One region of the Endozoicomonas sp. 4G genome, then DNA from elsewhere that is predicted to be linked to it. Evidence: predicted binding sites of a transcription regulator. Region 1 holds the regulator's gene; the other holds the start of a gene.

Region 1 (5,813 bases):
CCTGTGGAGCGACTGGAACGGGGATAGAGGCTTAAAAGCTCCTATCCAGGGAAGGCGTGTTGAAACAGGAAGCTTGTTAGGTGACTAACGGGAATCCCCGTCGTTTACGGCGGGGAGGATGTCAAGGTGATCTAAATGGGAAAAACAGTCTCTGTAGATTATGTAAAAGGGCAGAAGCTTGATGTGTACAAAGACAAAAAAGCACTCGATAAAATGACCGAAGAGGAGCTTCATGAGGCAGCATTAGAAGACCCTGATGCACAGCCTCTATCCGAAGAACAACTCGAACACTTTAAGCGGGTGAATCCAAATCTCCCCAAGAAGGAAGCAGGAAATGGGTAAAAAATTGTTCGGCACCCTATATCAGCTACTCCATTGCCGTACAAGATTTTTTCTATCTCTCAGGCTTTCAAACCGCAACCACGAAGAACGATATCACAGAGAGTGTCGGCGGCTTTCTCGTAAGTAGAGGCAGGCAATTTCTTTGTATTCATGATCATACAGATCTGTTTTTCATAATCAGCGTAATGCTGAGTCGATCCCCAAATCATAAAAATCAGGTGCATGGCTTCCATCCGGAGCATTTTTCCTTCATCCATCCAGTGTTGGAAAACGTCTGTTGTGTTTTTAAACCATTGCTGGGTAGAAGCCTTCATGGAAGGGGATAATTGCTGACAGCCATGAATGATCTCGCTGGCAAAAATCCGGCTGGCAATGGGGTATTTTCTGGAAACTTCTACCTTGGAACGGATATATCGCTCAAGGGATTGTGCCGGGTCATCTTCCGGGTGAAGGTGGTTCAGTTCGTTGTTCCAGAGGCGCAGAATATTATTAAGCACTTCGTCATACATTTTCTGCTTGTTGCTGAAATAATACAAAACAGTCGGCTTGGGTAAATGAGCCAGTTCAGCTATTCTCTGAACCGTGGCTCCGCCGTATCCATGCCGGGCAAATTCCTGCTCAGCCGCCTTCATAATCAGTCGAACTCTTTCGGTTCTGATACGACCGGTTTTCCGGGGTATCGGTTTTACTTCAGCCATGTACAGATCCTGAGCTATTGTTTTTGATTATCCCTTGGGGATGATTTATATCATTGGTACGAATCATAGAAAAGAATCAGGCAGTGTCCACAACTGTGAAGTTTTCAGGGCGTCGGCCTGCTTTTCAGCCTAAAGTCATTCTCAATCCCATAAATTTGGCCAATAATAGCAGCGGATTTTTAACCGTGAAGCGACTATCCTGTCATTGCTTTTCATGGTTCTGGAGCATTAGGTGTGTGAAGCAGCAGGAGTACGGGTGTCTTTTATTGATTTTGCTGGCCTGTCCTGGAAGCCCAGGCATTATCTGAAACAACAAATTCCGGAGACTTGGAGAGACTGGTTGCTGGACAGTGGCTCACTGACTCAGCGTTTGAAGCTGACGTTTCATGGCGACTTTAGTGTTCAGGTTATTCGTCATGGAACCCTTATGCCAACCTATTCGGAACTGAAGTTTCTTAATAATCATGAGCCGCTAAAGGCGATGCCTGCCTTTGATGGATTAGCAGGATCCTTCAGAAACGGGCACTGCAGCAAAATGGCTTCCATCAGGGAGGTTCTGTTAATCTGCGGCGGTAGGCCCAGGGTCTTTGCGCGCAGTGTCTTGCCTCACAGCAGTCTTGTGGGCACTAACAGGGAGCTGCTGCAACTGGGCAGTAAACCCCTGGGTGAGTTTTTATTTAACCACCCTGGCATGCGCCGGGGGCCATTTGAACTGGCGGAACTGCCGGCTCGTCAGTTCAATCCTTATCTGGTGGAAAAATATTCAGACGAAACAGCCTGGGGAAGGCGGTCGTTATTTTATTTACACGAAAAGCCTATTTCTGTTTGTGAAATCTTTTTGCCAGACCTGCCTGGGCAGACAAATAAGCAAGAACTGGCTATGACCTGATAAACTGGCGATCAGTACTCAGCCATACAGCCAGCCAAACATTATGATGCAACTCAGGAAACCCATGCGGGGATTAGCGGGCACAAATGCGGTTCTACAGCGATTCCCCCGTTTGAAAGACTTTTTACAGCTGGCTCGACTCGATCGACCCATCGGTATCTATCTGTTGCTCTGGCCTACTATGTGGGCACTCTGGGTTGCTGCAGAAGGTGTGCCGGATCTGGCAAATCTGGTGATTTTTTCGGTCGGTGTGGTTCTGATGCGCAGTGCCGGTTGTGTCATCAATGACTTTGCCGACAGGAAAGTGGACGGTCATGTTAAACGCACACGTAACCGACCACTGGTGACGGGGAGAATTCGGGAAAAAGAAGCACTGATGTATTTTGCAGGCATGGTGCTGGTGGCTTTTATTCTCGTGCTCTTTACCAATACCCTTACGATTCAACTGTCTTTTGCCGCATTATTGCTGGCTTCGGCCTATCCTTTTGCAAAACGCCACACGCATCTGCCCCAGGTGGTATTGGGGGCTGCTTTTGGTTGGTCAATACCTATGGCTTTTGCGGCGCAGAGCGGAGTCCTGGGAAGCACTGCCTGGCTGATATTTCTCGCCAATCTGTTTTGGACGGTGGCCTACGATACTCAATACGCCATGGTGGATCGTGACGATGACCTGAAAGTAGGCATCAAGTCTACAGCGATTCTTTTTGGTGATATGGATAACCTGATCATAGGTAGTTTACAGGTGCTTACTCTGGTGACTCTGGCCATGGTCGGTCATCAGCTGGCGCTGGGTTTTCTGTACTTCCTTTCACTGACTGCGGTAGCAGCCTTTTTCGTTTATCAGCAGTGGCTAACCCGTCGACGTGAGCGTGAGGCTTGTTTCAAGGCATTTCTGAATAACCACTGGGTTGGGGCCATTGTTTTTGCTGGTTTGGTGGTGAGTTATTGGTGATCTCATGGCTGGAACCCCTGCTCTGCAAGGTCTGAAATAGTTGTCTTCATTCTCAAACTGTGATGTCAGTCTGGAGGTGTCATCTGCCTGTAACATTTCAAGAGTGTAATAGCCGGTGTATAGTGCGGTTGATTAAACTTTTGAAAAACAGCCCCGGCCTAAACGAGCCTGAGCTGACCAACACCCTGATATCACCGCCGCAGTCGAATTGATAGATAAGCAGGTAGAGATCAATGCCAGGAAAGACCATTCTGATCGTAGATGACGAAGCACCTATTCGCGAGATGGTGATCGTTGCTCTGGAAATGGCAGGGTACGACTGTCTTGAGGCGGCTGATGCGAAGGAAGCGCACTCTCTGATTGTGGATAATAAACCCGATCTGATCCTGCTGGACTGGATGCTGCCAGATGTCTCCGGCATTGAACTGGCCCGCCGTCTGAAGCGCAATGAGCTGACCTCTGAAATTCCCATCGTTATGTTGACGGCCAAGGGTGAAGAAGACCATAAAATCCAGGGACTTGAAACCGGAGCCGATGACTATATCACCAAGCCTTTTTCCCCCCGTGAGCTGGCTGCCCGCTTAAAAGCGGTGTTGCGCCGGGCAGGTGGGCTGGATAACCAGTCTCCCATTGTCATCAAGGGGTTGGAACTGGATCCTGTCAGCCACAGAGTCTCCATCGATGGCTCACCTGCTGAAATAGGCCCTACCGAGTACCGATTGCTACAGTTTTTTCTGACGCACCAGGAGCGTGCCTATACCCGTGGGCAGTTGTTGGATCAGGTCTGGGGAGGCAATGTCTACGTAGAGGAGCGAACTGTAGACGTTCACATTCGACGCCTGCGTAAGGCATTGGGTGGTAACTATGAAGGGTTTGTGCAAACCGTTCGTGGTACTGGATACCGTTTCTCAACCAGAGTCTAGCTTTCTAACCCTCTAACTCTCTTTTCCGCCCAGTTTTCAGCAGGTGTTTGTCCGGGAGTCATATGACAACAATTTCAAAAACCCATTTGCTGAGCCGCATGATGGCTTACCTGGTTGTTGGGTTTTCCCTGGGCTGGTTGGTTGGCGAGCCTTTTTTAGGGCTTTGTGTGGTGATGGGGGGCTATTTTGTCTGGAGTTTCCGACAGCTTTTCAAACTGCTGGACTGGCTCAATGACCCCAGGGCCAGAAGCAAAGAACCTCCCGAGAGTAAAGGATTCTGGGGTGAAATCTTTGATGGCATCTATCGTTTGCAGAAGCAGCACAGTCGCTCCCGGCAAAAGCTGACCGTAGTACTTGAGCGTATTCAGGAATCAACCGCTGCGCTTAATGACGGAGTTGTGATGATCGATAATCAGAGCAACCTGGAATGGTGGAATCCTGCTGCTGAAACCTTAATGGGTCTGAAGATGCCTGAAGATCAGGGGCAGTTGATTACCAACCTGCTGCGTGATCCGAGGTTTGCGGACTACTTTGAGCAGGGCGGTTATCAAAAAGCCCTGGAGATCCCTTCTCCGGTCAACCCGGATCATCAGCTGCAATTTAATATAACCGTGTATGGCAAAGGCAATCGTCTGATGACCGTGAGAGATGTCACGCGCCTGAATCAGCTGGAAGTCATGAGAAAGGACTTTGTTGCCAACGTATCCCATGAGTTGAGAACACCGTTGACGGTGGTATCCGGCTATCTTGAAACCATGCTGGACAGTTTGGGGCCGGATTCAGGTCTCCCTCCTGTCTGGGAGAAAGCACTGAACAGGATGCAGGAGCAGTCACTCAGAATGCAGAATCTGGTGGCAGACCTGTTGTTGCTGTCCAAGCTCGAATCGGCTGAAGCTCAGGCCGATGAAAACGGGGTTGATGTTAAAGCCATGCTGAACAGCATTGTTGAGGATGGGCGGGCACTCAGTGGTGAAAACCAGCACCAGATTTCACTGGATTGTCCTGAAGGTGTCTTTTTGGCTGGCAATAGCAGCGAATTACGCAGTGCCTTCTCGAACCTGGTCTTTAATGCCGTACGCTATACGCCGCTGGGCGGGAAGATACAGGTGAGCTGGTGGCAGGATAAGGAAGGCGGACACATGATGGTGGAAGATAATGGTATCGGCATTGATCCCATGCATATTTCCAGACTGACTGAACGCTTTTACCGGATTGATAAAAGCCGTAGCCAGAATACCGGGGGAACAGGGCTCGGACTGGCTATCGTCAAGCACGTTATGCTGAGGCACGGAGGTAAGCTCACGATCAGCAGTCATCCGGGAAAAGGCAGCCGTTTTGTTTGCCACTTCCCGGAAAAAAGCCTTTAGCCGGAGAAAAGCCTTTAGCTTGAGAAAAGCCTTTAGCTTGAGAAAAGCCTTTAGCTTGAGAAAAGCCTTTAATTAGTCTCTCGACTCACTCTTCGTTAACAACACACTCCAGGCGTTTCTTGCCGGTGCGATTCAGGTAGTCCTGGAAGTCACTTGGCAGGCGCCCTGTGGTAGACCCATCCCAATGAACGGTGTCACCCGCTTCAGTCTGGTATTCAAAAGTGAATCTTTGTACATTGCGACGACGCTTGGGAGTCGTAATGTCCAGGTAGTCCAGATCTTCCATGGAAATGCCGCGTTCAGCCATGATTTGCTTAACGGCTTCGATGCTTTCCAGTTTGGCTTGACGCTCTTCGTCAATTTTATTGCGGGCTTCAACTTTCTCTTCCAGAACGTTCTGCATTCTGGAGATAATGCGCTCAAGATCTTCAACGTGAACATCTTTAAACAGAGAGCGGATGCGTGTTTTACTGCTCAGGCGGTGATGAATTTCTTCAAAAACGTTCATTCAGGAACTCCTAATTAAGACCTAACGGATGAGGTGTTAATGATTTTCAATTACCAAGAAGTCTATTTATACAGGAAGCTTTAAATTGATGGAAGTACTTCATTTGCTTTTACGATCTATTTTACGAACTATTT
Region 2 (5,813 bases), 450 kb from region 1:
CGATGAAGCCGGACACATCACTATAGAAGGAGAAACAGATCACCTGTTCCGCTATCTGGATCTGACTCACTATTGCCAATGGCTTTGCGAAGTGATTGGCGATGTAGCTGCGCACCTGCTGCCCAAAGAAATAGACACGCTGGTACTGGCCGACCGCCTCTACCGGGCTCTGGATGATTTGCTTGATCTATCGGCAAAAGAGCTGCGCCTGATGGTCAAGATTATTCTCGACAACGAAGGCAAGTTGAGTAAACGGAAGCGAAAACAGTTCGAGTTTCTGACTGAACACGACTTCAAGCAGATCGACCTGGTGGCTGCCGAAGTACTAAAAATCAATACCAGGCAGTAGCCTGAGGAGCTTTCTCAGCAATGGCAGCAGATTATCGATCGACAAATAGCGAGCAGTTTGAGCCAGAAAGCTTTTTGCCAAGCTGAAAGCGAACGTCGAACAACTAAGTCTTTATCCTTAATTTACCCATCCAGCTTGCTTATAGGCACTCCCAGATCGAAACTCTATCTACACGGTAGATATCCGTACAAACAGAGGGGTGAAATATGGCAACTGCACGTTTAGACCTAATGGATGAAGACTCTACACAGGTTATTTCTGAATATGAAGGCATGACAGTCGAAAACGATGTCTTTGATCGCTTTACAGAAGTCTGCGAAAAAGCAAAAGCTCCAAATATAGCTTTGCTGGATGCCTTGGCATTTGCCGAGGAGAAAGGTATCAATAAAACAGCCGGACTCAACATCCACCCATACCCACCTCAGTAAAGAATCCGACAACGAATAGTACCATCAATTTCTTTCAGCTTCTCCAGCGCAATCTCACTGTGATCAGCATCGACGTCAGTCACCACATAACCGACAGATTCGTTAGTTTGCAGGAACTGACCGCTGATATTGATATTATTTTTGGAAAAGACCCTGTTGATCGCTCCCAGAACACCGGGGATATTCTCGTGAATATGCAGGATACGGTGCTTGTCCGGATGAGCTGGCAGTGACACTTCGGGGAAATTAACAGACGACAATGTTGTACCATTGTCACTGTACATAATAAACTTCTCAGAGACTTCACGACCGATATTTTCCTGCGCTTCCTGGGTGCTGCCGCCTACATGAGGCGTCAGAATCACATTATCGAGCCCACGCAGCGGGCTGACAAACTCTTCATGGTTGGAACGTGGTTCTTCCGGGAAAACATCAATGGCAGCACCCAGCAACTTGCCTGTTTCAATGGCACGGGCCAGGGACTGAATGTCGACAACGGTTCCACGGGAAGCATTGATCAGAATACTGCCTTCTTTCATGGCCGCAAACTGCTCTTTACCAAACATCCATTGAGTGGCAGGTGTTTCAGGAACGTGCAGGCTGACCACATCCGACATGGCCAGCAGTTCATTGAGACTGCCTACCTGGCTGGCATTACCGATGGACAGTTTAGTCACCACATCGTAGTAATAGACGTCCATGCCCATAGATTCAGCCAGAACACTCAGCTGGCTGCCGATATTGCCGTAACCGATAATACCCAGCTTTTTGCCGCGAATTTCGTAGGATTTGGCGGCACTTTTCTGCCAGCCACCCCGGTGAGCAACCGCATTTTTTTCAGGAACACCTCGCAGCAAAAGAATGGCTTCAGCCAATACCAGTTCAGCAACAGAACGAGTATTGGAATAGGGTGCATTGAAGACTGGAATGCCACGGGAGGTAGCAGCAACCAGCTCAACCTGATTGGTACCGATACAGAAACAACCGACGGCAATCAGCTTCCGGGCTGCGGCAAAGATGTCCTCGGTCAGCTGGGTCCGGGAGCGAATGCCGACAAAGTGTGCTTCGGCAATCCGGCTTTTCAGCTCGTCATCTGGTAACGACTTGGACACATAATCAATATTGGTGTAGCCGGAAGCTTCAAGCACTTCCACAGCAGACGGGTGAACGCCCTCCAGAAGGAGGAATCGAATCTTACTCTTGTCCAGGGAAATAGAGGGCATAACAATGGCTCAGATGTCTTATTATCTACCGTGTATAGTAGCTGGCTTTACAACCAGTCGGGCTGAGGATAATAGCACACAAAAGAAAAAGAGCCTTATCTTAAGGAGGCAACCTCTGGATTTTTTGTCCAATCACCACGACGGGGTTTAAACCTCGAGTGTAGAGCAGTTATGATGCGTTTCTGTTTCAGACACCTATACTCGACAACGTAGTCAGAATCTGTCTGATAGCCTGAGACAATGCCGGGTGGTCTTCGGAAAATTTGATGGCTTCCTGCTCAAGCTGTTCGTTGTAGTCCTGCAGGGGTATGTCGCCCTCTGCCTGAGCCAGCGCCAGCTGTAGCTCGTCGGTAATCTGCTTGAGGGCGCCTGCTGTACAATCATCCACAGGTTGCCCTTCAATCAGGTCGTGCAGGTTCTGGATATTGATCTGGAGTTCTTCGGACATGACGTGCTCCTGGGATCCGGTTAATCTGGAAAACGAATGTCTGTACTGTGAATGATAGTTGTAGCATGAATAAACGACTGATTAATACTCATGATGTATCAAGCTATGAGCAAAATAACAATACAAGAACAAACCAACAAAAAGGAAGCCTCATGAAGTACAGGCATCATTGGCTAAGTGGCGATCGCATTAACCTGCCGACCGGCAAAGTTGTCTGTGTCGGTCGTAACTATGTTGAGCATATCCGGGAATTAAACAACCCTCTGCCCGATGACCCGGTGTTGTTTATCAAGCCTTCAACCTCCCTGGTATCCTTGGAGACTCCTTTTGCTATCCCCGTCGATCGCGGTGAAGTGCATCATGAAACAGAAATAGCGATCCTGATAGATACCCAACTCCAGAATGCCTGTGAGAGTGAGAGTATTGATGCTATCAAAGCAATAGGGCTGGCACTGGATCTGACGCTCCGGGATGTTCAATCCCGGCTGAAAGCGAAGGGGCTGCCCTGGGAAATAGCCAAGGCGTTTGACGGCAGCTGCCCTGTTTCAGGCTTTATTGCCAAGGAATACCTGCCTGATTTTGATGACATTCACTTCAGCCTTAAAATCAATGGCCAGATTCGTCAGAAAGACACGTCAGCCCACATGCTGACTTCCATTCCGGGACTGATCAGCTATATCAGCCGTCATTTCACACTGGAACCCGGTGATATTATCCTCACAGGGACTCCGGCTGGTGTCGGTCCTTTGAAACAGGGGGATCAGCTGGAACTGGCTATTTCTGACCGGTTTACTCTGACAACATCCTGTGTCTGCCCGTAAGACAATCACTTCAGATTGCGAATAAACGGCTTTCTTCGTCGGTCATATAACTGTCACATTTTCACCTTATAGTTTTTGTCAGTAGATACATGCCTATAGTCGTAGAAGTGCCTACAGCCGTTAAAGTGCCTACAGCCGTTAAAGTGCCTACAGCCGTTAAAGAGAGGCTCAAAAAATCCCTTCAGGAGAGACACGGATGAAACTTAAAGCCCTAATAACAACAATGACCCTTGCTGCTGGCATACAGGCGGCTTCTGCCAGTCAGATCGACGCCGAAATCCCCACTTACCAGAAAGCCAGTGGTGTATCAGGCAACCTGTCCAGTGTCGGCTCTGACACGTTGGCCAATCTGATGACCCTGTGGGCAGAAGATTTCAAACGTGAATACCCTAATGTCAATGTACAGATTCAGGCAGCGGGTTCTTCGACTGCACCACCCGCCCTGACTGAAGGGACTTCCAACATCGGCCCCATGAGCCGCAAAATGAAAGACAAGGAACTGGAAGCTTTTGAGAAGAAACACGGCTACAAGCCCACTGCCGTTCCGGTCGCTATTGATGCTCTGGCGGTTTTCGTCAACAAAGACAACCCCATCAAGGGGCTGACCATGGCGCAGGTGGACGCTATTTTCTCTTCCACCCGCAAGTGTGGCGGCGACAAAGACATCACCACTTGGGGCGGTGCGGGTCTGGACGGAGTCTGGAAAAACCGTTCAATCCAGCTATATGGCCGTAACTCGGTATCCGGCACCTACGGTTACTTCAAGAAGAAAGCCCTGTGTAAAGGTGACTTCCGTAACAACGTCAACGAACAGCCGGGTTCTGCTTCTGTCGTACAATCGGTCAGTGCTTCTGTTAATGGCATTGGCTATTCCGGGATTGGCTACCAGACGTCCAGTGTACGTACTGTCCCCCTGGCCAGAAAAGCCGGTCAGCCCTTTGTTGAAGCCACGCCCACTAACGCTGTCAACAACTCTTACCCACTGTCTCGTTTCCTGTATGTATACGTTAACAAGCAGCCCAACAAGAAACTGCCTCCCATGGAAGCTGAATTCCTGAAACTGGTGCTGTCCCAGCAGGGTCAGGAAGTGGTGGTTAAAGATGGCTACATCCCCTTGCCTGCCAAGGTGGTTGAAAAGTATCGGTCTGAACTCGAGCTGTAATCCACCGCTTGATGAGTGATGCACGCGGGGCCAACTGGCCCCGTTTTCATTTTTGGCTCAGAGAATCATGGCGGCAATCCAGCCAAAAATGATCATGGGAATATTGAAGTGTAAAAAGGTGGGAATCACCGAATCCCGAATGTGGTCGTGCTGACCATCCACATTCAAGCCAGCGGTGGGGCCAATGGTGGATTCTGAAACCGGAGAGCCCGCATCCCCTAACGCTCCTGCGGCACCTACCAGACAGGCTATCGCCAGCGGCGTAAAACCGAGCTCCATACCCAGCGGCACATAAAGGGTGGCAATAATCGGCACCGTTGAGAACGAAGAACCAATACCCATAGTAATCAGCAGCCCGACCAGAAGCATAAGAATGGCGGCAAGCGCCTGACTGTTGCCAACAAACATCTGCACCTGACCCACCAGCTCAGGAATATCACCTGTTGAGCGGAGCACCTCGGCAAAGCCTGCCGCCGAGATCATAATGAAGCCAAAAACCGCCATCATTCGCAGACCTTCATTGAACACCTCGTCTGCTTCCCGCCAACAGACGATTCGCCCAATGACCATGATAATAAAACCCAGTGCAGCCCCAAGAACCATGGATCCGGCCAGCAATTGACTCACCAGCAAAACCGCGATGGCAATGACAGAGGTAATGATGACAGGCTTACTTAACTGAACCTCTTGCTGATGAATCAAAAGGGTTTCTGCCTGACGATAGGCCCTTGGCTTTCGATAACTGAAAAATACCGCGATCAGCAATCCCAGGAACATGCCAAAAACAGGAATCGCCATGGCCAGCGGCATTTGGCTCAGCTCAATATCCAGCCCATTTTCCTGCAGGTTGCCACCAAGAATCTGATTCAGATAGACACTGCCAAAACCGATTGGAAAGAGCATATAGGTTGCAGTAAGACCAAAGGTCAGCAGACAGGCCACCTGACGGCGATCAATCGCCATAGCACTGAATACTGATAACAGGGGTGGAATCAGTATGGGAATAAAAGCGATATGGATGGGCACCAGATTCTGGGAAGAAAAGGCCATCAACACCATGGTCAGGAACAAACCGTACTTTAGCTTTACATTGTTATGAGAGCTATTACTGCTCTTCACTGTGCGGATGATCTTGCCAGCCATCCACTCAGGTATACCGGAGCGGGCAATGGCCATAGCAAAAGCACCCAGCATGGCGTAACTAATGGCAATACCCACGCCACCGCCTAAACCTCTGGAAAATGCCTCCAGAGTCTGAACAATATCCAGACCTCCGATCATTCCCCCGGCCATCGCCCCAATAAAGAGCGCCAGAACCACATTGACGCGCAACAAACTCAATACGAGCATGACGGCGACCGCCAGAATCACTGCGTTCATAG

What was found. The regulator PhoB, encoded in region 1, activates phosphate uptake and scavenging genes when phosphate is short. The targets are predictions, from matches to a motif close to TGTCATANNNNTGTCANA.
Region 2: a site for PhoB is predicted at 3,310-3,327, ahead of K7B67_RS21675 (phosphate ABC transporter substrate-binding protein PstS family protein). Genes of this name have one in related genera too.

The regions. Positions count from the first base shown of each region.
Region 1 covers NZ_CP082909.1:5,009,241-5,015,053, reverse strand. The annotation lists gene K7B67_RS19725 (transposase) at 1-35, shown strand, start outside; gene K7B67_RS19720 (hypothetical protein) at 136-342, shown strand; gene K7B67_RS19715 (TetR/AcrR family transcriptional regulator) at 402-1,040, opposite strand; gene K7B67_RS19710 (chorismate lyase) at 1,297-1,929, shown strand; gene ubiA (4-hydroxybenzoate octaprenyltransferase) at 1,994-2,881, shown strand; gene phoB (phosphate regulon transcriptional regulator PhoB) at 3,115-3,804, shown strand; gene phoR (phosphate regulon sensor histidine kinase PhoR) at 3,867-5,171, shown strand; gene K7B67_RS19690 (H-NS family nucleoid-associated regulatory protein) at 5,257-5,679, opposite strand.
Region 2 covers NZ_CP082909.1:5,459,166-5,464,978, reverse strand. The annotation lists gene K7B67_RS21700 (Fic family protein) at 1-349, shown strand, start outside; gene K7B67_RS21695 (DUF1778 domain-containing protein) at 556-777, shown strand; gene serA (phosphoglycerate dehydrogenase) at 771-2,000, opposite strand; gene K7B67_RS21685 (DUF4404 family protein) at 2,188-2,448, opposite strand; gene K7B67_RS21680 (fumarylacetoacetate hydrolase family protein) at 2,601-3,269, shown strand; gene K7B67_RS21675 (phosphate ABC transporter substrate-binding protein PstS family protein) at 3,466-4,431, shown strand; gene K7B67_RS21670 (Na+/H+ antiporter NhaC family protein) at 4,489-5,811, opposite strand.